Regions from separate parts of the Priestia sp. SB1 genome, predicted to be linked through region 4. Evidence: riboswitches for the same ligand, from Rfam matches in the RefSeq annotation. Region 4 holds a riboswitch; each other region holds the start of a gene.
What was found. A riboswitch is a leader RNA that binds a small molecule or an ion and turns the genes downstream of it on or off. The one in region 4 is predicted to bind thiamine pyrophosphate.

Region 1: another riboswitch for thiamine pyrophosphate. It lies ahead of WKH56_RS13790 (acetylornithine deacetylase); the one in region 4 lies ahead of tenA (thiaminase II).
Region 2: another riboswitch for thiamine pyrophosphate. It lies ahead of thiC (phosphomethylpyrimidine synthase ThiC); the one in region 4 lies ahead of tenA (thiaminase II).
Region 3: another riboswitch for thiamine pyrophosphate. It lies ahead of WKH56_RS31620 (thiamine phosphate synthase); the one in region 4 lies ahead of tenA (thiaminase II).

What each region holds. Positions count from the first base shown of each region.
Region 1 is NZ_JBBJSS010000003.1:637,448-643,240, forward strand. Features, by position in the region: gene WKH56_RS13765 (ferredoxin) at 1-29, opposite strand, end outside; gene WKH56_RS13770 (ABC transporter substrate-binding protein) at 116-1,126, opposite strand; gene WKH56_RS13775 (ABC transporter permease) at 1,123-1,866, opposite strand; gene WKH56_RS13780 (ABC transporter ATP-binding protein) at 1,863-2,627, opposite strand; gene tenA (thiaminase II) at 2,620-3,291, opposite strand; gene WKH56_RS13790 (acetylornithine deacetylase) at 3,297-4,574, opposite strand; TPP riboswitch at 4,689-4,791, opposite strand; gene WKH56_RS13795 (MupG family TIM beta-alpha barrel fold protein) at 5,014-5,793, opposite strand, start outside.
Region 2 is NZ_JBBJSS010000020.1:9,514-15,306, forward strand. Features, by position in the region: gene WKH56_RS34195 (DUF3231 family protein) at 1-129, shown strand, start outside; gene WKH56_RS34200 (cation diffusion facilitator family transporter) at 216-1,169, shown strand; gene WKH56_RS34205 (VanZ family protein) at 1,429-1,884, shown strand; gene thiC (phosphomethylpyrimidine synthase ThiC) at 2,052-3,821, opposite strand; TPP riboswitch at 3,935-4,049, opposite strand; gene WKH56_RS34215 (hypothetical protein) at 4,131-4,421, opposite strand; gene WKH56_RS34220 (undecaprenyl-diphosphate phosphatase) at 4,880-5,704, shown strand.
Region 3 is NZ_JBBJSS010000012.1:71,389-77,181, reverse strand. Features, by position in the region: gene WKH56_RS31640 (thiazole biosynthesis adenylyltransferase ThiF) at 1-255, opposite strand, end outside; gene WKH56_RS31635 (thiazole synthase) at 252-1,019, opposite strand; gene thiS (sulfur carrier protein ThiS) at 1,025-1,228, opposite strand; gene thiO (glycine oxidase ThiO) at 1,225-2,352, opposite strand; gene WKH56_RS31620 (thiamine phosphate synthase) at 2,336-2,959, opposite strand; TPP riboswitch at 3,081-3,182, opposite strand; gene WKH56_RS31615 (hypothetical protein) at 3,341-3,556, opposite strand; gene crcB (fluoride efflux transporter CrcB) at 3,608-3,994, opposite strand; gene WKH56_RS31605 (fluoride efflux transporter FluC) at 3,995-4,411, opposite strand; gene WKH56_RS31600 (amino acid ABC transporter substrate-binding protein) at 4,735-5,556, shown strand; gene WKH56_RS31595 (amino acid ABC transporter permease) at 5,540-5,793, shown strand, end outside.
Region 4 is NZ_JBBJSS010000004.1:547,325-553,117, forward strand. Features, by position in the region: gene WKH56_RS17950 (sodium-dependent transporter) at 1-895, opposite strand, end outside; gene WKH56_RS17955 (hypothetical protein) at 1,072-1,254, opposite strand; gene WKH56_RS17960 (TspO/MBR family protein) at 1,556-2,302, opposite strand; TPP riboswitch at 2,529-2,627, shown strand; gene tenA (thiaminase II) at 2,723-3,412, shown strand; gene WKH56_RS17970 (aldehyde dehydrogenase) at 3,440-4,840, opposite strand; gene WKH56_RS17975 (ArsR/SmtB family transcription factor) at 4,854-5,156, opposite strand; gene WKH56_RS17980 (SDR family NAD(P)-dependent oxidoreductase) at 5,169-5,793, opposite strand, start outside.

The DNA.
Region 1 (5,793 bases), on a different contig from region 4:
GTTTCCTTCTCTACTATCGTAAAAGCCATAAAAAAACCTCCTTGACCTTTTCACTTTCTCTTTCAGAAAGTTACGTTCAGTATAAGGAGTTTTTTTTAAATTCGTCTTAAATTATTTACTGAGATTCCCCAATATTCTCAAACATCTCATCTACATTTGGCTTTTTCTTAATTAACCCTGACTCTTTTAACCAGTTAACATTTGATTGCCATGATTCTTTCGTTTGACTGCCGAATCCTTGTTCAGACTTCATTTTTGGAAGTAAGATATTCAAACTTTTTGTTTCCACATCTTTTTCAAGCGGGAAGTTTGATTTATCTTGATTATCTAACAAAATTTGAAGTGATTCTTTTGGATGTTTCTCCGTGTATTCATACCCTTTTGTCGCGGCACGCCAAAACGCTTTAATCGTATCAGAATCTTTTGCCCACGTTTGATCCCCTGTAACGGCCACTAGCTCGTAATAAGATGGTACGCCGTAATCTGACGGATCAATGTCAACCGTTTTGTATCCTTTTTTGTGAAGCAATGGTACTTCGTGGTTAATATACGCACCTATTACAGCATCTACTTTTTTGCTAATCAGCGATGAATTTAACTCAAACCCTACGTCTACTAGTTTTACTTTATTCGGATCTCCTCCATCGCTTTTCACCATTTTCTTTAGAACAGATTCACTTAATGGTGTTCCGCTGTATCCTACTACTTTTCCTTCTAAATCTTTAGGACGCTTAATACCGCTATCTTTCAATGCCACAACCCGGTTTAGCGGAGATCTTACAATCGCTCCTACCGACTTTACCGGCACATCTTCATTTGCTCGTGCCATTGCTACATCAGGCTGATAGTAAAGGCCGAGCGTGACTTTCCCTGCAGCTGCTAAATTAAGCGAGTCTGTTGGATTAGCAGGAAATTGTACTTTTACATTCAGCCCTTCTTTTTTGAAATATCCTTTTTCTTGTGCAGCGTAAATGAAGCTGTGCACTGCATTTGGATACCAATCAAGCATAATTGTAACGTCTTTTAATTTTTTACTGTCACCAGCTTTATTTTCCTTGTCCTGACCGCAAGCAGCGAGCATCAAAACAAGCAGCAGGCTTAAGCTAATCGCAAACCATTTTTTCATTCTGTTTTCCTCCACTTTAATGAACGTTTTTCGAAACCTACTACAATAATAAAAAATAAAATACCAAGCGCGGATAAAATCACAATTGGTGCAAATACACCAGCTGCATCAAACTGTGTCATCATGCGACGACTGAAATATCCTAAGCCTGCTTGCGCACCCAACCATTCCCCAATGGCAGCACCTATTATACTAAAGGTAACCGCTACTTTGAGTCCCGAATAAAAATGAGGCAGTGCAGAAGGAATGTTCAACTTAAAGAAAATATCTTTTTTTGTTGCTCCCATCGTTAACATGAGTTCTTTTAACTCTTTGTTTGTAGAACGAAGCCCGTCAAATGTGCTAACGGTAATGGGAAAAAACGTAATTAATACGGTCACAATCACTTTGCTCCAAATGGAGTAGCCAAACCACAGCACAAATACAGGAGCAATGGCAATGGTCGGAATCATTTGTGACGCAATAATAAGCGGATAAAAAGCACGCTCAATAAGCGGACTCCAATTCATCCACACAGCCAGCAGAACCCCTAGCACAACGGATATTACAAGCCCAATTACGACAATAGATAACGTAGCTGGTAAATGCTTAAACAATAAATCCATTCGCAGCTCCCAAAGCTTCGTTAAAATACCGCTGGGCGTTGGTAAAATAAACGGATAGTTTACAATGCGTGCTCCAATTTCCCAAGCAGCCAGCAAAATGACTACTAAAATCACTGAAGCCCCGTACTTTTTCATGTGTTCACCTTCGATCTTAGCTGTTCAATTAAATAATCTTTCACATCAAGCACTCGCTGTTGATTCAGATCTTTTTGCGTTCGAGGTCTGCTAAGCGGCACTTGAATTTCTTCAAGACAACTTACTGGCTTGTCTGAAAAGATAAAAATGCGATCTGATAAAAAAAGCGCTTCATTGACGTCATGAGTGATAAATAAGATGCTATGCTTACGCTTTTGCCATTGGTCAAGCAGCCATTCCTGCATCGATAAACGTGTGATTGCATCAAGTGCACTAAAAGGCTCATCTAAAAGCAGCACGTTAGAACCGCTTAATACCGTCCGAAGAAAAGAAACGCGCTGCTTCATCCCTCCGGATAAATCACTTGGAAAACGGTTTTCATACCCTTTTAGGCCAAACTCTTCAAGCAGCTGAGACACTTGCTTATGAGCACTTGCTTTTGATACATTGTGAAGCTCAAGAGGCAGTGCTGCATTGTCTAGAATCGTACGCCACGGAAGCAGCAAATCTTGCTGCGGCATATAGCCTACTTTTCCTAGTCGCTTTTCATAAGACTTTCCGTTAATCACGATATCGCCTTCACTCTGCTGTTCAAGACCTGTAATAAGACGAAACAACGTACTTTTCCCAGAGCCGCTCGCTCCAACGATACTGACAAACTCGCCTTCTTTCACGTCTAAGTTTAATGATTTTAAAATCGCTTGATCACCGTTCTTGTACGTAAAACTGACGTTTTGAAAAGATAACACAGACCTATTCATGAATTGGCCACATCGCTTCGTTATAAGCCATATCCCAGAACATATACTCAAAACGCGTCGTATTCAAGAAAATTTCTTCAAGCTTTTCTAATTCCACTTCTGATTTATCTTCAGTAAGTGAGTCAAATAAATTGATACACCATGTCGCCAGTTCTCCAAATTCTTCTGAGCTGTACATTTCAATCCACTCACGGTAAAACTCATTGTTAGCTCCAGGCTTTTCACTAAGTTCTTTTCCTATTTCCCAGTAGCTCCACATACAAGGCAAAAGAGCGGCTACTAATTCAGCTAATGTTCCACTTTGACCAACGTGCAGCATATAGTGCGTGTATGCAAGCGTTGTAGGAGATGGCTGCGCTTTTTCTAATTCTTTTTCGCTGATTTCAAATCTCTTGGCATACTCACGGTGCAGACTCATTTCTTCGTTTAATGTAGAGTCTAAAAGGGCTGCAAATTTCCCCATCGTTTGAAGATCGGTAGCTTTCATGGCTCCAATCGCAAATAATTTGGCATAATCAATTAGGTAAAGGTAATCTTGAATCATGTAGAAGCGAAACTTCTCCTTTTCAAGCGTTCCATCTCCCATCCCCTGTACGAAGGGATGATTATGATTTTGACGCCAAATAGGCTGCAGCTTTTCGTATAATCGTTCACTAAATTTCATGATGATCACTCCTTATGCGTATGCAGCCACGTATAAATGAACTGCACTATCACTTTTGTATATTGAACAAGCTGATTAATATCTAATTGTTCGTTCACAGCATGTGCATTTGCTAAATTTCCCGGACCGTAAATAGCGGCGGGAATTCCCGCATCAGCTAGCCATCCCCCGTCTGTTACGCTAGTTGACACATCAATTGGAGGCTTTTTCCCTTCCATTTGTTCATGAGTATTTGCAAGCAGCTGCACTCCTGCATGATTTTCATCAATTTCTAATGACGGAAAGATTTCTCCTCTGTCTTCAATCATTGATGTGCCTCCCCATTCAAAGGTTGGCAGATTATCTTTTAACCATGGATCTGCTTTTGCAATAGCTATAATATATTCTTCCACTTCTTTTGATACTTGGTCGTACGATTCATTAGGATAATAGTGAACGGTGATCCACAGCCTGCATTCATCTGCAATAAAAGCAGCATGTCTTCCGCCTTCGATTACTGCTGGATTAATCGTATTTGTCCCTGGCAAAAATCCTGGATAGCTCTTTGTAACAGCCCAGTGACGCTCCAATTCTTGTAGCCCTCCGATCACTTTTGCCATCTTTTCAATAGCGCTTGCGGCTAACAGCCCTCCTCCAGCATGAATCATACTTCGGCGTGTACCGTCATGATAGGTTTTACTGCTTTTTATCGTAATCCATCCCGTGATCACTCCGCCTTGACCTTGAATATGTAAATCACTTGTATCGACTACAAGCGCAAAATCAGCTGTATACCCTTTCTGACAGCATTGCAGCGTACCTGCCTCTCCTACTTCTTCTCCTACAACGGATTCAAAAATCAAGTCTCCTGGCAGCTCGATTCCTGTTTCTGTTAAAAGCTGAACTGCAAATAATGCTCCCGCCAAACCGCCTTTCATATCAGCAACTCCGCGTCCAATTATCATATTGTCTTTCACAACAGCTTCAAACGGATTGGTTTCCCAATTTTCATTTTCTTGTACCTCAGCAACATCCATATGGCCGTTAATAATCAAGCTTTGATAGTCAGCCGATTTTTGTCCTTTTAACGTTCCCACTACGATAGGGTCGTTAGAATATAAGTCCCACATATCAATGGAAAAACCGCAGTTTTTAAGAAAATCCGCTACGTACAGCTGCGCTTCATGAGAATTTCGTGCAGGAGGCGCTGGCGTTTTATACGAAACAAGCGTTGTTAATAACTGGATTAACTCTCCTTTGCGCTCCTCTACCTGTTTGACAAGCAAATCAATTGTTTCTTTCATGTATGACACCTTCCTTTACGCATAAAAAAACACTTCTTTCGCAGGAAAGAAGTGTTTTTGTTTATGTACACAAAATTATTATAACGAGTTCGTAAGGAAATCCCATACAAAACATCCATTACAATACCTCTTTCCTACGCTAGTATTACCTAGTTCAGGTTATAAGGGTTAAGACTTATCGTCTCTCTCAGCTTCGAAAGCACCCCTAGTGGTGTTGTATCTCTATGAAATTAATCTATTATCATATGTTTACCTGTAATAGTTTTATCATAGTAAAGCGTTTTATTCAATAGAAAGGTTCATGATATGGTAATGAAAATAGTTTCCTTTTTAGTAGTAAAAGAAAAAGCACACACCTTTTTCATGCAGTGTGTGCTCTTTGTTTTTGTGACATTACTAGTTAGCTATTGGCTTCTTTAAAAATACACCGTTTTTTCCTTCAGACAGTAATAAGCTCAAGCTTTTGCCCCGGTCTCACTAATGAAAGCAGCTCGTGATCTTCTTCTATTACATACCCAATCACATTCACATTAGCATTTGCAGACAAATTCCTTTTAGCTATTTGAACCTCTCCTCTATAACGTCCGTAGCCATCATTGTCCATTGTAATTGCTCCGATTCTGCGTTCTACTGTATGAAATGGCAGCACTGGTTTTACAGATCGTGTATCAACCAATCGCAGAACGTCTCTTGATACATCCGGACGCACGCTGTACGTTCCCTGTATATGAGGTGAACGAATGCGTAGCGGAATAATGCGGTTTTCTTGATATTGAACTAAACGTTTTAATAAATTTGAACTGGCGTATGGATCTCCAATATAAACCTCCGTTACTCCGCATCCGTATAAATCTACTGCAGAGGTAAAAGGACATTTATTACGGTCTTTTTCTCTAGTAGGAAGTCCTTGATAAATAGGTCCTCTCTTTTCGCCTTCTCCAGGAATATAAGCACAAACTGGAATACGAAGTTCATTAAATAAATCTGTCTGCTGTTGAAAAAACGTTTCTTCAAGCCCTGTTTCAGGCCGCGGATAAAAATTATGCCAAGCAAGCAGCTGATGATGATGAAGACCTGCAGATAATAGCGCTTCTATTTCTAGTTTTGACACTGTACTTGCATTAAGGGCAATATAAAACTCATCCGCAAGTAAAATCGTTTCTTCTACGCTAAAGCCATCGTCTAGTCTAATACCTGATACGCCAAGTGAAGATAGAGT
Region 2 (5,793 bases), on a different contig from region 4:
GTAGAATTTTCTCAGCTAATTGGGCGTATAGGGAAGTACGGAAAAGATGGAATTCGAATTATGATTGAGCAAGGGTGGATGGAAGAACCTCCAATGGCAACTGATCATAAGAAGTTGGCAGAGAAATAAGAAAGATATGTTGTGGATTATCAGTAATTTTGCGGTGCTGAAACATATATAGCTAAATGAAAATAGGTTGCTCTAGACCCACTTGAATGAACAGTGATAAGATAAAAAAGCTGATTTTTCAAGAAGTAAGTCGAGGTGTGCAAATGAATAATAGTATAAGGGAGTCCATTGCGAAAAAAGTAGCATGGATTAGCGTATGGAGCAATATTGCCCTTACGCTAGGAAAAGTAATAGTAGGATGGATTGGAAATAGTGATGCCGTATTTGCTGATGGTATTCACTCTGCAGCGGACGTATTTGCCTCTATTATTGTCTTGTTGGTTATACGAGTAGCAAATAAGCCAGCAGATGATGATCATCCATACGGGCATGGAAAAGCAGAAGTAATTGTCTCAGGAATTGTAGGAATTATTTTATTGCTTGTATCATTTTATGTGGTATTTGAAGGAGTCGTTGGTTTATTCCATCCGGTTGAATCTCCAAATATTTTAGCCATGTGGATTGCTGTTATTTCATACATAGCAAAGGTATTATTGTACCGTTATTCTTTAAACGTAGCCAAGCAGCACCACAGTAAGGCAATTGAGGCAATTGCATTTGATCATAAAGCAGATATTGTTGCTTCTATTGCAGCGGCAATTGGTGTTTTATTATCCATTATTGGTGATAAAATGGATGTTCAACTGCTGTTATACGGAGATAAAATAGCAAGTATCTTTGTTGCTTATTTAATTTTTAACATTGCCAGACAAATGATGGGAGAGTCTTTTCAAATCTTAATGGAAGGCAATATTGATGAAGAGCTACTGAAAGAACTTGAAGAAAGTATTTATGAATTTGAAGATGTGAAGCGGATTGATCGCGTTCGAGCAAGAGAACATGGCCATTACATATTAGTGGATGTACGTATTTCAATTGACCACTTTAAAACAATTAAGGAAGGTCATGATTTAGGACGAGAAATCAAAGCTACACTTATGAAAAAGCATGATAATATTCAGGAAGTATTAATCCATTTGAATCCTTATTATCCAGATTAAATAAGAAGCAGCGAAGTGTTACTCGCTGCTTCTTATTATTTATATATGTAGAAATTAATGAAATGAGTAGCATAAAATAATGAGGGTTTTTATTTATAAAGAATCAAGTTTAATAAAATTGTATAAAGGGAATTGTATTTATTTATTGATGTGATAGGATAAAAAAGCATATAAATGCATTCACTACGAATGAAAGCAGTGGACGGGTACATATAGATAATAATAAATGGTTTTGGGAGTCAAAGAAGGTGATGTTGAAGTGAATGTAAGCATCAGGTCAATTGTTAAAAAAGTCATGTTCACTCTATTTATTGCGTATACGGCAGTGGTCATTTACGCTACGCTCATACGGGAAAACGAACATGTTTACGGAAAAGCAATGAACTTGGATTTATTTAGTACAATCCGTCTGATGTGGGACAGCGGTAATATAATGCTCACTCTGACAAATATACTGGGAAATATCGTGATGTTTGCGCCGCTTGGAATGTTTATTCCGTTGTTTATGAAGTGGTTTGACGGTTTTATTCAAGTCTTTACGACGGGTTTCTTAATCAGTTTTCTGATTGAAATTTTACAGTACAAGCTAACGGAACGAGTATTTGATATTGATGATATCTTTTTGAATACGCTAGGTACATTTATAGGCTGGGTTATTATTAAAATACTATATTGGATTAAGAACATGCTGAAAGCACGTTTCAAAAAAAGATGAAAGGACTTCTTTACGAAGTCCTTTTTGCATCTTGTTGATAGAAACACTTAATGCAGCGTCTTACGGAAGAATGTGAGGATTCAACGATAATGTGCTGACAATTTTGCTGAACAAATAATAACTTTCCTTCAAGCTGCTTAATTTGTTTTTTAAGCTGTTCTACTTCATTATTGATAGATATTTGAACCACTGTTAACAAACTCTTTAGCTTTTTCTTTCATTCCTTCTTTTCTTACTTCGTTTACATCTTTTTCATTTTCTTGAGCCATGTTACGAATATCTTGAGAAATACGCATCGAACAGAATTTAGGTCCACACATTGAACAGAAATGGGCTGTTTTAGCACCTTCAGCGGGAAGTGTTTCATCGTGATATTCTTTTGCGCGCTCTGGATCTAGTGACAGGTTAAATTGATCATTCCATCTAAATTCAAATCTTGCTTTAGACAGAGCATTATCGCGTTTTTGTGCTCCTGGATGGCCTTTTGCTAGGTCAGCAGCATGCGCAGCAATTTTATAGGTGATAACGCCTTCGCGAACGTCTTCTTTATTCGGGAGTCCTAAATGTTCTTTTGGCGTTACGTAGCAAAGCATAGCTGTTCCAAACCAGCCAATCATTGCAGCACCAATACCTGATGTAATATGGTCATAGCCTGGAGCGATGTCGGTTGTAAGCGGTCCAAGAGTATAGAAGGGAGCTTCCTGGCATATTTCCATTTGTTTATCTACGTTTTCTTTGATGAGATGCATTGGAACATGTCCAGGACCTTCAATCATAACTTGAACATCGTGTTTCCAAGCAATTTTAGTTAATTCACCAAGCGTTTCTAATTCACCGAACTGTGCCTCATCATTAGCATCTGCAATGGAACCAGGACGTAGCCCATCGCCAAGCGAAATAGCAATATCGTATGCTTTACAGATTTCACAGATTTCTTCAAAGCGAGTATATAAAAAGTTCTCTTCATGATGAGCTAAACACCACTGCGCCAAGATGGATCCTCCGCGTGAAACAATACCTGTCGTACGTTTCGCTGTCAGAGGAATATAACGTAAAAGAACACCTGCGTGAATAGTAAAGTAATCAACACCTTGTTCTGCTTGTTCAATTAATGTATCACGGTATGCTTCCCACGTTAGATCTTCTGCTACGCCTTTTACTTTTTCAAGCGCTTGGTAAATAGGAACGGTCCCTACAGGAACAGGCGAGTTGCGGATAATCCATTCGCGTGTTGTGTGAATATCCTTTCCTGTTGATAGATCCATAATTGTATCGGCTCCCCAACGCGTTGCCCATGTCATTTTTTCTACTTCATCTTCAATAGCTGAACGAATAGCTGAATTTCCGATATTAGCATTAATTTTTACATGGAATTTGCGGCCGATAATCATCGGTTCGCTCTCAGGGTGATTGATATTATTAGGGATAATTGCACGTCCTCTTGCTACTTCTTCACGCACAACTTCAGGATCCATCTGTTCGCGAATAGCGATAAATTCCATTTCGGGCGTGATGATTCCTTTTTTCGCATAGTGCATTTGCGTTACATTTTGATTTTTTTTCGCGCGCAAAGGTAAACGATTAATAATAAAGCGCTCGTACTGATCTCTTGGATCACCATCATAATAACCGTTATCCTGTGGCTGAACCGTACGGCCTTGATATGTTTCTACATCGTTTCGTTCTGCAATCCACTTTTCGCGCAGAGCCGGTAATCCTTTTTGTAAATTAATTTCATAAGAGGGATCTGTATAAACACCGCTCGTGTCGTACACACGTACGGGACAATTTTCTTCTTCACCAAAAGACCCTGTAGTAGGAGACTGATGAATTTCGCGCATAGGCACTTTAAGGTCTTGTCTGGATCCTTGGACATATACTTTGTGACTGTTTGGAAAAGGCTTTTTCATAGAAACTGATACATTTTGTTTTGACATTACATATTCCTCCGGTTTCGCATAAAGTGTAGCTATACCGAACCATAAAAAAATCGGGTTCTGTGATAGACAGAACCCGATGGAATAGGCAAAAAAAGAATAAACATATACTATTCTTTTCAAGACTACTTCCCTCCGCTGGTATAACCCAAATCAGGTTCAAAGGGTTAAAGAGTTTTATTGCACTCTTCTCTCAGTCTGAGCTATCAGACACCCCTAGTAGAAATAACATTCAAATTATTCAATTTACGGCTTAAGTTTACCATCATTCGGTAAAAAATCAACCCTTAAATAAAAAAAGCTAGACAATTAGCGTTGTCTAGCAGCATCGATTGCAATCACAATAGCTGTAATAATATGCATGATAAATCCCAAAAATGGAATCCAAGCAACCAGTGAGGTAACAAGCCCTAGTATGTTTCCATAAGCAGATAACCCTCGTCTATTAGCTAAAATGAGTGTGATAGCATGAAGAATAAATCCAATAAAAAGAGGAGTATAGCTAAAGCCCATAACAATCCCCGCGCCAATTAAAGGAATTCCCAGCAAGGCTTCATACCCAGCAGTGACCCATTTCATTGTACGTACATTTCCATTCATAGTAAAAAGCCTCCTAAAAAAGATACTACTATATACGAGAAAAGAGAGAAAAAAGTTTCAAATTACTTAGGGGATATGTCGTATAAGTCAGCCCTATTGGATTAAAATGATAGATGACAGTAAGGGGGGATGGAAAAAACATAATGATTTAGTCATTTTTTCACACTAAAGAAAAATAGTCTAGATGATTCATTTTTAGCTAAGGGACCAGAATTTATACTGAACATAGTAACTGCTTTTTAAAATAAATAAAAGCTGATATCTTGTTTTTTGGTTGTAGCATGTAAGCTTTTTATTACAAATTATTAAAGATTCTTATCTTTTTGCAAATACACATTGTATTTCATAGTTTTAACAATTATGATAAAAAAGCAAGTGTCAAAATAGGAAAATAGTTGAGCATGTAAAACGAAGCGATAAGCTTATTAATTTGAAAGAAAGGCAAGGTACATAGCTTTATGTGGGAAATTATTGTAGCAATCATTTTAGGGATTGTAGAAGGTTTAACAGAGTTTGCTCCCGTTTCGTCAACTGGGCATATGATTATTGTGGATGACCTGTGGTTAAATTCAAAAGAATTATTTTCATCTCCAGTAGCTAATACATTTAAGATTGTTATTCAGCTAGGGTCGATCTTAGCAGTAGTTGTTATTTTTAAAGATCGTTTTATTAATTTATTAGGATTAGGAAAGAAACCAGCTGCTGCAATTGGACCGACAAATCGCTTAAATTTAATGCAGGTAATTGTTGGTTTGTTACCCGCAGGAGTGTTAGGCCTTTTGTTTGATGATTACATTGATGAACATTTGTTTTCTTTAAATACGGTGCTAATTGGCTTAGTGGTCGGAGCTGTATTAATGATTCTAGCAGATTTGTTTGGACCTAAACGTCCGCGTGTAGAGACGGTGGACCAAATGTCTTATGGACAAGCACTAGGTATAGGACTGTTTCAATGTATTGCTCTTTGGCCAGGTTTTTCTCGTTCAGGCTCAACGATTTCAGGAGGGGTTCTTCTTGGAATGAGCCATAAGGCAGCCGCAGATTTTACATTTATTATGGCAGTGCCAATTATGGCAGGAGCAAGTGGACTTTCATTGGTTAAAAACTGGCAATATTTCACATCAGATGCACTACCGTTTTTTATTGCTGGTTTTATCAGCGCCTTTATTTTTGCGCTTATATCGATTCGCTTTTTCTTAAAATTAATCAACCGCATTAAATTAGTTCCGTTTGCCATTTATCGAATTGTCTTAGCGGCTATTCTATATTTTGTATTTTTATAAAATAAATAAGCGTATTTTATAGCCATTTAAACTTCTGATAAAGACTTAAAAAGCAAGAAAAAGCTATTGCAACATTGCAATAGCTTTTT
Region 3 (5,793 bases), on a different contig from region 4:
AGCGGCAACTGCTTTTGGGATTCTTTTATCAGCATCTTTTTCACTATACAATTGCTGACGCTGAAGGTTGCTCCACTCTACATAATCGCGGTCAATGAGCGTTATTTTCTTTACTCCCGCTCGTGCAAGGGCCTCGGCGTTCCCTGTTCCAAGAGCACCTGCTCCTACAATCAGAACATGCTTTTCTTGAATTTGCTGCTGTCCGCCTTTTCCAATAGGTTGAAACAATTCTTGGCGGGAATAACGATTAATCAACCGATACTCATCCCTTCTGTTGGACTGCTTGCCGTTGCATATTGTTTCTTTTCAATACGTCCTGCTTCAAATGCTGCTCTTCCTGCCTCAATCGCTAGCTTCATAGCACGAGCCATTTTCACAGGATCTTTTGCTCCTGAAACAGCTGTATTTAATAACACACCATCTGCTCCTAGCTCCATAGCTTGAGCTGCGTCTGAAGCCGTTCCAATACCTGCATCTACAATTACTGGAACGGTTGATTGTTCAATGATAAAACGCATGTTCAACGGATTAATAATACCTTGACCTGAACCGATAGGCGACGCTCCTGGCATAATGGCATGTACGCCTAACTCCTCTAAACGACGCGCAAGTAAAACATCATCTGATGTGTAAGGTAAAACGGTAAAGCCCTCTTTTAACAGTTCTTCACTAGCTTTTAATGTTTCAACTGGATCAGGAAGCAGCGTCTTATCACATCCAATTACTTCTACTTTCACCATGTCACAAAGTCCAGAAGCCTTTGCTAATTTAGCAATACGTACGGCCTCTTCTGCATTTTTTGCTCCAGCAGTGTTAGGCAAAAGAGTGAAACGCTTCACATCAAGTGCTTCTAATAAATTAGGCTGATTTTGATCAAAAATATCCATTCGTCTAACAGCAAATGTTAAAATTTCTGTTTCCGACTCTTCTACCGCTTGACGCTGAGTCGTAAAGTCCGGAAATTTCCCTGTTCCTAATAATAAACGTGAATTAAATGTATATTGTCCAATTTTTAACATACTCTTCATCCTCCTCCAACAAATGAAACAACTTCTAATGTATCTCCATCTTTTAAGCATGCATCGCTATGTTCTTCTTTTTGCAAAATATTCTTGTTTAATTCAACAATTACAACTCGCTCATGCAGACTCTGAGCCTGCAGCAAGTGCTCGACCGTTTCAATTTCATCTCCGACAGTGACGGTCTTACCGTTAATAATTAGATTCAATGAACTCCCTCCATTGCTCTCGTTAGCTGAAATGATGTAAAGAATGAATGATTTGGCTTTTTCCCTAACAAAGCATCAGCCATAATTTTTCCAGTTGCAGCGCTTAATAAAATACCGTTTCGGTAGTGGCCAAAAGCCATGTGCAGATTCGCTATTTCAGGGTGCTCTCCTAAATAAGGCCAGCCATCATTTGTTTGTGGACGAAGACCAGCCCATGCTTTTTCAAATGTGGCTTCTTTAATGGCCGGCAGAAGCGCAGAAGCTTTATTCAGCAAAAATTGAATACCTTGTGCAGAAACGGTCTTAGTAAAATCATGCTGCAGCTTAGTTGCCCCGATTACGATTCTTCCACCAGTCTTAGGGACTAAGTAAAAACCTTCATCTAAAAAAATCGTTTTAGAAAGCAGGGGCTTATGACTTTGCAGAGCAATACACTCTCCTTTTACAGGAAACACCTCGCCTAAATGTTCAGAAGAAATAAAGCGTTTAGCCCATGAGCCTGCTGCAATCACTACTTTTTCTCCATAAAAAGAGCCTTTGGACGTCTGTACCCCTTTTACTGTTTCATTTTCCATAATAAGAGAGTGAACGTCACAGTATTCAAATACATCTGCTCCGTGATACAAGGCTCCATGAGCAAGAGCTTGTGTTAACTTAGCCGGAGCTAGCTGGCCGTCTCCCGGTATTGTAATGGCTCCGTATATGTCTGGAGAGAGCCCGGGTTCTAACAAACGCGCTTCTTTTACATCGATCCATCTTACATCTTTGTCCCACCGGTGGTGCTGAGCGGCTTTTTTCTTTAATACGTGTGCATCTTCTTCTGTTACAGCGACTTTTAATAAGCCTTTTTGAATGAGCTCTACGTCGATAGCCGTTTTTTCTTTTAGTTCCTTCACCAGTTCAGGAAACATGCTTCTGCTCTTAATAGCAAGGTCTAAAAGAGGACCTTCTTCATCAATTTCAGCTTGAGCACCTAAAATACCAGCGGCTGCACTTGAAGCTTCACAACCAACTTGATTGCGTTCAAGAATAGCTACTGACGCTCCTTGTTTTGACAAATGATAAGCGATAGAAGAGCTGATTATACCTCCTCCGATTAACAGTACATCATAATGCTGCTTCATTTTCTCCACCTCCAGATGTCCATATATGAGAATATTGTTTAATCGCTTTCAGGGGATCTTGCGCAAGCATGACACCAGACATCACGGCTATACCGTGTGCTCCTGTTTGAAGTACCTCTTTGGCATTTACAGGTGTAATTCCTCCAATGGCAATAACCGGTATCTGCACAGCGTCTACTACTTCTTTTAGTGCCGCTATCCCTCGACTTTTTAATTCTTTTTTTGAATGTGTTGAATAAATATGTCCGTATAAAATGTAGTGAGCACCATCTTTTTCAGCTTCTAAAGCCTCTTCCACAGAGTGAACTGACTTTCCAACAATAAGAGAAGGAAATGCGTCTATAACAAACGAAACGTCTAAACTATGATAGGCAAGCTGTACACCTTTTGCTTTTAAAGCATGCGCTACATCAACTCGGTCATTCACAATAATTTTAGAGCGACAAAATGGTAGGCTTTCTAGTAAACATTGAATCTGCTTTGCCGTTTTCTTTTTTTCTCTAATATGAATGGCGCCCGCAAAAGGCGCGATAGCCGTTAAAATTTTTTGAAGCTCTTCGATTGGCTGCTTATCTGTTGTAATGACATGAAATTTAGGAATATCCACATGATCGAAACCTTTCCATTCAGAATAAAGAGAAATTTCAATCACTTCATCTTGTGCAGAGGGCTTTATTACATACAAAAAACCACTCTACAACGTAGAGTGGTTAGCATGCATCGTTATGTAAACATGATCGCCACTTCCCTACGCTGGTCCAAACCAGATCAGGTTCAAAGGGTCCGAAATACATCCGTCTCAGCTTCAAAAAGCTCCCCTAGTGATTGCTATTTATTGATTTTGTTTTTGCACTTAAAATTATAACACAACTAGATGTAAATACAATATCTCTTTATGCTCTTACGGCTCTCTTCCTTTTATAGATGTATCTTTTAAGCTTCTTTACTAAGAGGCCCGGCGCACCGAATCATTCTGCTTTTTATATAGTTAGTAATCGGTATAGTCGTCAAATTCTTCTTTGTCTTTTTCCTTTTTCCGATCCCATATAAACAGCAGGAGTAACATAATAAAAGTTAGAATATAAAAACCGTAAAAAATAAATGCCGCCACAACATTTATAAATAAAAATAAAAAACCAATGATCTGACCTGCAACAGCTACAATCAACAAAATGTATTTCCAAACTTCTGCTTTTCTATCCATTCTCTACTTCTCCGTCTTTTTGTTTTTCCCTACTAGAAACGTTCTCTTTACTTATAATAAAAACGTTCCTGCCAGTAAACCGACTGTAAATAAACCAACTGTTCCAAATGCTGAAATCCCCACGTACGCCAACATTTTCCGATAAGATTTTTCCCGAATTAACTGTACGGTTTCCACACTAAACGTTGAAAAAGTGGTAAAGGCACCAAAAAACCCAATGCCAATCATTAAAAATATTGAATCATCATAAGCATGACTCGGAACCTTTCCATAATAACTACCGTAAAAAAGACCAAGCCCAAACGCACCGAGCAAGTTTACAAACAGCATTGAGACTGGAAAAGGAGGGTTTGAAACTGTTTTTGTAACTTTTAAACCCAAAAGATAACGGCATATTCCTCCAGCTGCCCCGCCAAGTGCCAAGCTCACTATGCTCATTTACTTCACCTCATGTACTTTCACTAAATTTTTCCCTGCCGCTTCACCGCATAGATAGCCTGCTAAAGCAAGAAGGATTCCACCTACTAAAGAGACAATGACATAAATGGCTCCCCAAAATAAATGGTGCTGAGTGAGAGAAATGACGTCTCCTGCAAAGGTTGAATACGTTGTAAAACCGCCGCACACGCCAACTCCTAGTCCAAGCTTTATCCATTCTTTTGGCTTTTTCCACGCAAAAAATCCTGTTAATAGGCCTAGTATGAAGCTTCCTAATAGGTTTTCAATTACCGTTCCTATTGGATAGCCCGTATATAATAAGGAAATATTTAGCAAATAACGCGCATATGTACCAGCGATAGCACCAAAGGCAATTGAGATTAAGTTTATGGCTTTCATCATATCGCTCCGTTTCATAAATTCTTCTTTAAGTGTACCATAAGGAATTTATTTCTACCTTAACATTTAACTATATGTTTATTGCACCAAAAGTCATGAAAAAATGAAAGAGAAAATCGTCGCATGAAACTTCCTTTTTACTCCTCAAATATCCCTTAAAAATCCACTTAATCCAAATTTTAAAATCTTTCTGTATCCTTATGACAAACCGTGTATAGAAGGTATATTTCCCTTATTTTAAGTCACATTAATCGTATAAGTTTTTTTTGTTGACTTTTGCTGTGTTCTTGTTTAGTATCACAGAGTATCATTTCCTATCAGAATACTAGGGGGTTTAGAAAATGAAGAAATTTGCTGCACTTTTGTCGCTACTATTAGCTTTCACAGTTGTGCTTGCCGCATGCGGTTCTAGCTCAAAAAATGAAGCAAACAATGGAGACAATAAATCTTCACAAGAGGATTTATATAATAAAGTGAAAAAAGATGGCGTATTAACAATTGGAACTGAAGGTACATACCCTCCGTTCACTTTTCATGATGACAAACAAAAGCTAACTGGGTTTGATGTAGAATTGGCTCAAGAAGTAGCTAAACGTCTTGGCGTAAAAGCTGAGTTCAAAGAAACACAGTGGGATGGCATGTTTGCCGGATTAGATGCTAAACGCTTTGACATGATTGCTAATGAAGTGGGTATTCGTGAAGATCGTCAAAAGAAATACGATTTCTCTGACCCATACATCCAGTCAGGCGCCGTATTAATTGTTCGTAAAGACGAAAAAGATATCAAATCATTTAAAGATTTAAAAGGAAAAAAATCAGCACAGTCATTAACAAGTAACTACAAAGACATGGCTCAATCTTATGGTGCAAACATTACGAGTGCTGAAGGTTTTGCTCAAGCAGTAGAACTAATGAGCGCAAACCGTGTTGATGCTACAATCAACGATAAATTATCGTTCCTTGACTATAAGAAAAAGCACCCTAACGCACCTATCAAAATCGCGGATGAAAAATCCGATGGTGCTGCAAGCGGCTTTATGTTTAGAAAAGACAGCGGTAAGTTAGTGGATAAAGTAAACAAAGCATTGAAAGATATGAAAAAAGACGGAACATACGCAAAAATTTCTAAGAAATGGTTTGGCGAAGATGTTTCTCCTAAATAATATTTTTCCTGATGGAGAGCGATTGAATCAATTGATTTCAATCGCTCAATCATCTCTCTTACCAATGCTAAAGGGAGCTATTCAATATTCTATTCCACTAACATTAATCACGTTTGTACTCGGTATCATTTTAGCTGTCTTAACAGCCTTGGCTCGTTTATCATCTATAAAAGTTTTAAATATAATTGCGCGCATCTATGTATCGATTATTCGAGGTACACCGCTGCTTGTGCAATT
Region 4 (5,793 bases):
CGGTGCCAAACGGCATTTTCTCAAATACTGTTGGCAAGACCACAAACAAAAGTCCAGGTCCTTCGGTTGGCTTTAATCCGAATGAAAAAACAGCTGGAAAAATAGCCAAGCCTGCAAGCAGCGAAACAAACAAGTTCAAAATAGCAATGGTGCCCGCTGAACGCGTCAAGCTTACTTTTTTCCCTAAATAAGAGCTATATGTCACCATGCAGGATAATCCCACGCAAAGCGAGAAAAACGACTGACCGAGCGCGTAGAGAACAGATGACCCTGTAATGGCTGAAAAATCCGGTTTTAAAAAGAACTTTACTCCGTCCATAGCTCCGTCTAATGTTAAAGAGCGAACCACGATAATGATAAAACAGATAAATAACAGCGGCATCATGTATTTATTAGCACGCTCTATGCCTTTTTGTACGCCTTTTGAAATAACAAACACTGTAATTAATAAAAACAGCGCCTGTGCACCTAATACCACATAAGGTTGGCTAATGACGGCATTGAACAACGGACCGTACTCTTTTCCGCTTAGCATACCGGTTACGCTCATAATCGTATATAAAATCACCCAGCCGCCAACGACGCTGTAAAAGGAAAGCAAAACGACACAGCTGAGTACTCCCAGCCTGCCAATCCATACCCAAGCGGACTTTGGAGCAATTGCTTTATAAGCACTAATCGCTTCTTTTCCCGTATGTCTTCCAATGATAAATTCTGCCAACAGAAGCGGCAATCCAATAAAAATTGTAAATAAAATAAACAACGCAAAAAATGCTCCACCGCCACTGGTTCCGGTTACGTATGGAAATTTCCATATCGCTCCTAGACCAATTGCTGCCCCAGCAGATGCTAAAATAAAACCGAGGCGTGAAGACCACTGATTTCCTTTACTCATATAATGTTACTCTCTCCTCTTCTAAACTCAAAACTCACCTGATTAGTACTGTACCATAAATGCAGAAGAAAATCATTCCCGTTTTACTTTTTTCTATAAAACGATATCTATATAGAATAGAAAAAATGAAGAAGCAGCTGCCTCTTCATTTTGAGTTTGATGTTTCTATTCAAAAACTATTCTCTGTACGATGATTCGTCTCCACGGTAGGCTTCTTGATTTGATATTTCTTCAATATGCATATGCCCTTCTCTCTCTAAACGAAGAACCGTACGCTCTGCATCTTCATAACTCTCGCACGTCACTTGTTTATATTCCATATCGTCTTTATCTGTGTAAGCCACTAAATATGTTTCCATTTTAACTCCTCCTATATAAACTATATGTAACGTATGTTGCCTTTTTCGTTTATTTCTAAACATATAGGCTCCAAACATAAAGCCTAGCATACTATAATAGCGGAACTTCAATTTAAAAAGTTGAATTTTTCATTATGCACCGATGCAACATGGAGGTTACGCTTATGACATTTATTTTATCATTCGTACCAATTGTTGTTCCTTTTGGTATTTTAATTAGCTTAATTGCTTTTACAGCTGCTTTTTTACAATCAAAAGAGCATCATAAAAAGCTCTAGCTTACAAAAGCTAGAGCTTCTTTTTAAAAACGTCTATAGCGTTTAATCAGTCCCACAATAATAACAATTGCTAATAAAACAATCGAGATGATAACAGTAATGACAATTGGCTGATTTCCACTTTGTTTCACCGCAATGGCAATATAAGCCCAAATAAAAACAAGCGGATAAACAGCGTCTCGGTTTTTTAATGTAAACATAATGCCCAGCGCAGCCCCTACCAGCAGCATAATAATCGTCCATGCTAATTCATTTAGGCCAAGCAAGTGCTGTATTCCATTTGCTTGAAATACGACAAATACATTAACAATAGTCGCAACAGAAATCCATCCAAGATAAAGCGAAATCGGCAGACGCATAAACCATGTCGTCATCCGAGAATGCTGAATAATGGAATATACAATCATTAATGTGCCTAAAATAAAGAGCATAACTAAAAGGGATAACTTATAGTAATCGTTTTGGAAAATAAAGATCCACGCACTATTTAACAAACAGTTTAGAAAAAACCAAATGCCTATACGTGCATATATTTCTTTTTGATCTTCTCTTGCAAAAAATTGGCGTATAACCCAAATGGTTAATAACAAATAAATAACGCCCCAGATAGCAAAGGCATAACCGGCTGGTGTAAACAACGTAGGAACTTGCGCAGAAGCCTCTGCCGTTGTTTTGCCTCCTATTGGAATCGCATTTGCTAAATAATTCACAAGAAGTGTAATAGCCAAGCCTACTGTATTTAATACAGCATACAAACGAAATTTTGCCATTTTGTTCTCTCCTTTCTTCTATTTATATGGGAATGTTTCGGAGACGAAAACGGCTCTTCCCTTCATTAATACCTCTTCTTCCCTAAAAATATGCATTTTTAAACAAAAATGATTAAAAATAGCTTCAAAAAGCTACCTCTTTAAGAGATAAAAACCGTTAGGGAACAATTTTCCATAACGCTTTCTATTTTTCAGAATATATGGTAAGTTAAACATAGACTAATAGGAAGTCCACTAGGGGTGCCGACTGGCTGAGACAAGTTTTCTTGATCCCTTTGAACCTGATCTGGCTCATACCAGCGTAGGAAAGTGGCAATGTTCAGTTTTGTACTGTCCTTTGCCACTCCGTTTATAAACGGAGTGTTTTTTATTTCCTTTATGTGCTTGTTTGTGACTTTCTCATATTAAAGGAGGATTTTGATGTCATTTTCATCTCAATTAAGACAAGAAGCAAACTATATTTACGAAGCCATTTTTAACCACCCTTTTATTAAAGGAATTGCTGAAGGAGACGTGCCAAAAGAAGCGCTTATTCACTACGTTTCTCAAGACTACGAATACTTAACAGCATTTGTCCGCATTTACGGCGCTGCTTTAACAAAATGCCGCACGCGTACCGAAATGGAAGCCTTTAATGCCGGCATTTCTACGGTATTACATAGTGAAGTACACCCTCATAATAATTTTTGTGACGTAGCAGGCGTACGCTATGAAGACCTCCACACTGAGGCTCTTTCACCAACGGCCAGCCACTACATTAACCATATGACAAGCGTTGCGCATACAGGCAGCTTAGCGGAAATCATTGCCGTGCTTCTTCCATGTCCGTGGACGTACGTTGAAATTGGCCAGCGCATTACGGAACAAGTAAATCCATCTCCTTCTCATCCTTTTTATGAATGGATTCAGTTTTATAATAATGAAGAAATGAATGGCACAACACAATGGTTTTGTAGCAAGCTTGATGAACTCGCCGAACAAGCGACTGAAGAAGAACGTAATCGTATGAAAGATCACTTTATCAAAAGCTGTGAGCTGGAGTATTTATTTTGGGAAATGGCGTATACACAAGAAAAATGGCCGCTTTCTCAGCTTTCACTTTCAAAATAACGAAAAAGCCTCCTATCAGGAGGCTTTTTATTTCAATAATTTTTTAATCATTTTCAAGTTTTGTTTCTCTGAAGGATAGCGGAATGACAAATCAAACTTCGTTGTTTGAGCCAGCATGCTTTTAAAATGAGAAAATGTCTGAAAGCTGTCTTTTCCATGATATTGACCCGTACCGCTTTCTCCAACTCCGCCAAAGGGTAAATATGGCGTAGCGATATGCATAAGCGTATCATTTATACAGCCTCCTCCAAATGAAAGACGCTCCGTTATGACATTTTGTACATTTGCACTTTCCGTAAACAAGTAAAGAGCTAACGGCTTAGCTTTTTCTTGAACTTTATGAATAACTTCGTCTAGCGTTTCGTATTCAATCATAGGAAGAATAGGCCCAAAAATCTCTTCTTGCATAACGTCTGATGTCCAGCTTACTTCACTTAACACCGTAGGTTCTATTGTGAGCGTACTTTTATTATACCCGCCTCCAACTATAGCGTTTCCGTCTTTTAAAAACTCAACTAGCCGAATAAAATGGCGCTCACTGACAATACGGCCGTAGCGCTCGCTTTCAAGCGGATTACTACCGTAAAATTGATAAATCGCTTCGCGAAGTTTCTCCACTAGCTGCGCTTTTACCTTTTTATGCACGAGCAAATAATCGGGAGCAACGCACGTTTGGCCTGCATTCATTCCTTTGCCAAACATAATTCGCTTCGCTGCAAGATCTAGGTTTGCATCTTCATGTACAATGCACGGACTTTTTCCTCCTAACTCCAGCGTGACGGGAATAAGCTGCTTCCCTGCTTCTTGCATAATAATTTTCCCTACATTTACACTTCCCGTAAAGAAAATATAATCGAGGGGCTGTTTTAAAAGCATGCTCGTCGTGTCTACAGCGCCTTCAATCACCGTCACAAATGCGGGATCAAAAGCCTCAGCTAGTAATTCTTGTATAACCCGAGATACGCTAGGCGTTAATTCAGAAGGCTTTATAATCGCCGTGTTTCCAGCGGCAATCGCTCCTACTAAAGGAGACAGCGCTAATTGAAACGGATAGTTCCACGGAGCAATAATTAACGCGACTCCATACGGTTCAGGCACAATTTTCCCTTTAGAGCCCACGTGTGTTAAAGCGGTTTTTACTTTTTTAGGCTTCATCCATTTTGCTAAATGCTTAAGCGTAAACCGAATTTCCTCTAGTAAAATCCCAATTTCCGACGTGTACGCCTCTACTTCAGATTTATTCAAGTCTTGTTTTAAAGCATCCATAATTCTCTGCTCGTTTTGTTTGACTGCGTCTCTGAGCTTATTCAGCGCTTGAATGCGGCTGCTGATGCTCTTTGTCTTTTGTGCATAGAAATACTGCTTTTGTGTAGAGACAATATGTTCAATGACCGTTTCATCTGTGATATAGAATTGCTCGTGGTTCATCTCTTTCATCTCCCTATAAACATTCAGCTTCAACTGTAGCAAGCAAGCTTTTTAATAGCTCAACTGCCTCGTTTAAAGCCAATGAATAATATCTCTGCGTTCCTTTTTGTTCAATTTGCACAAGCTTTTGATCACGTAAAATTTTCAAATGATGAGAAATTGCCGGTCGTGATAAAGTAGACTCGTTTGCAATTTCATTAACGGTTAAAGGCTCTTTTTCCGCGAGCAGCAAAATAATATCTTGTCTTGCTGAATCACTTAGAGCCTGAAAAATAGGAATGCTGGCACGAAATAACTCCACTGCTTTTTCACTCATAAATATTCTCCTTTATTTAATTTCTTGTGTTCTGCGGACAACGGATGAAAGCCACTTTCTTGGTACAAAGCGCGGGATGAAGGTGGCGAGACGAAACTGTACTCCTGGTACGATAACCGTCTGCCCTTTCATAAATTTTTTATAGCCCGCTTTAGCAACTGCTTCTACATCCATTGCACCGCTTTGAAAAAGCTTGGAATTGCTCAGCTGAGCCCGGTCGCTAAAACCCGTTTTAGTTGGACCCGGGCATAGAGCACTTACCGTTACATTGTTACCTCTTAATTCATTTTCAAGGGCCTCTGTGAAAGATAATACGTACGCTTTCGTTGCGTAATACACTGTCATAAGCGGACCCGGCATAAATGCAGCAACGGACGCAATGTTTAAAATTTTCCCGTGATTTCTTTTGACCATATCGGGTAAAAATAATTTTGTTAAATGAGTTAATGCTCGGATATTTAAGTCAATCATGTTTAACTCTTCATCTAAAGCTGTTTCAATAAATTTACCGTATAGTCCAAAACCTGCATTGTTCACTAAATAATCAACGTGCATTTCTTTATTTTTAAGTTCTTCATACAGTGACTGTATCTCTTCTTCTCTTGATAAATCCTTTACAACCGTTATTACGTCAATA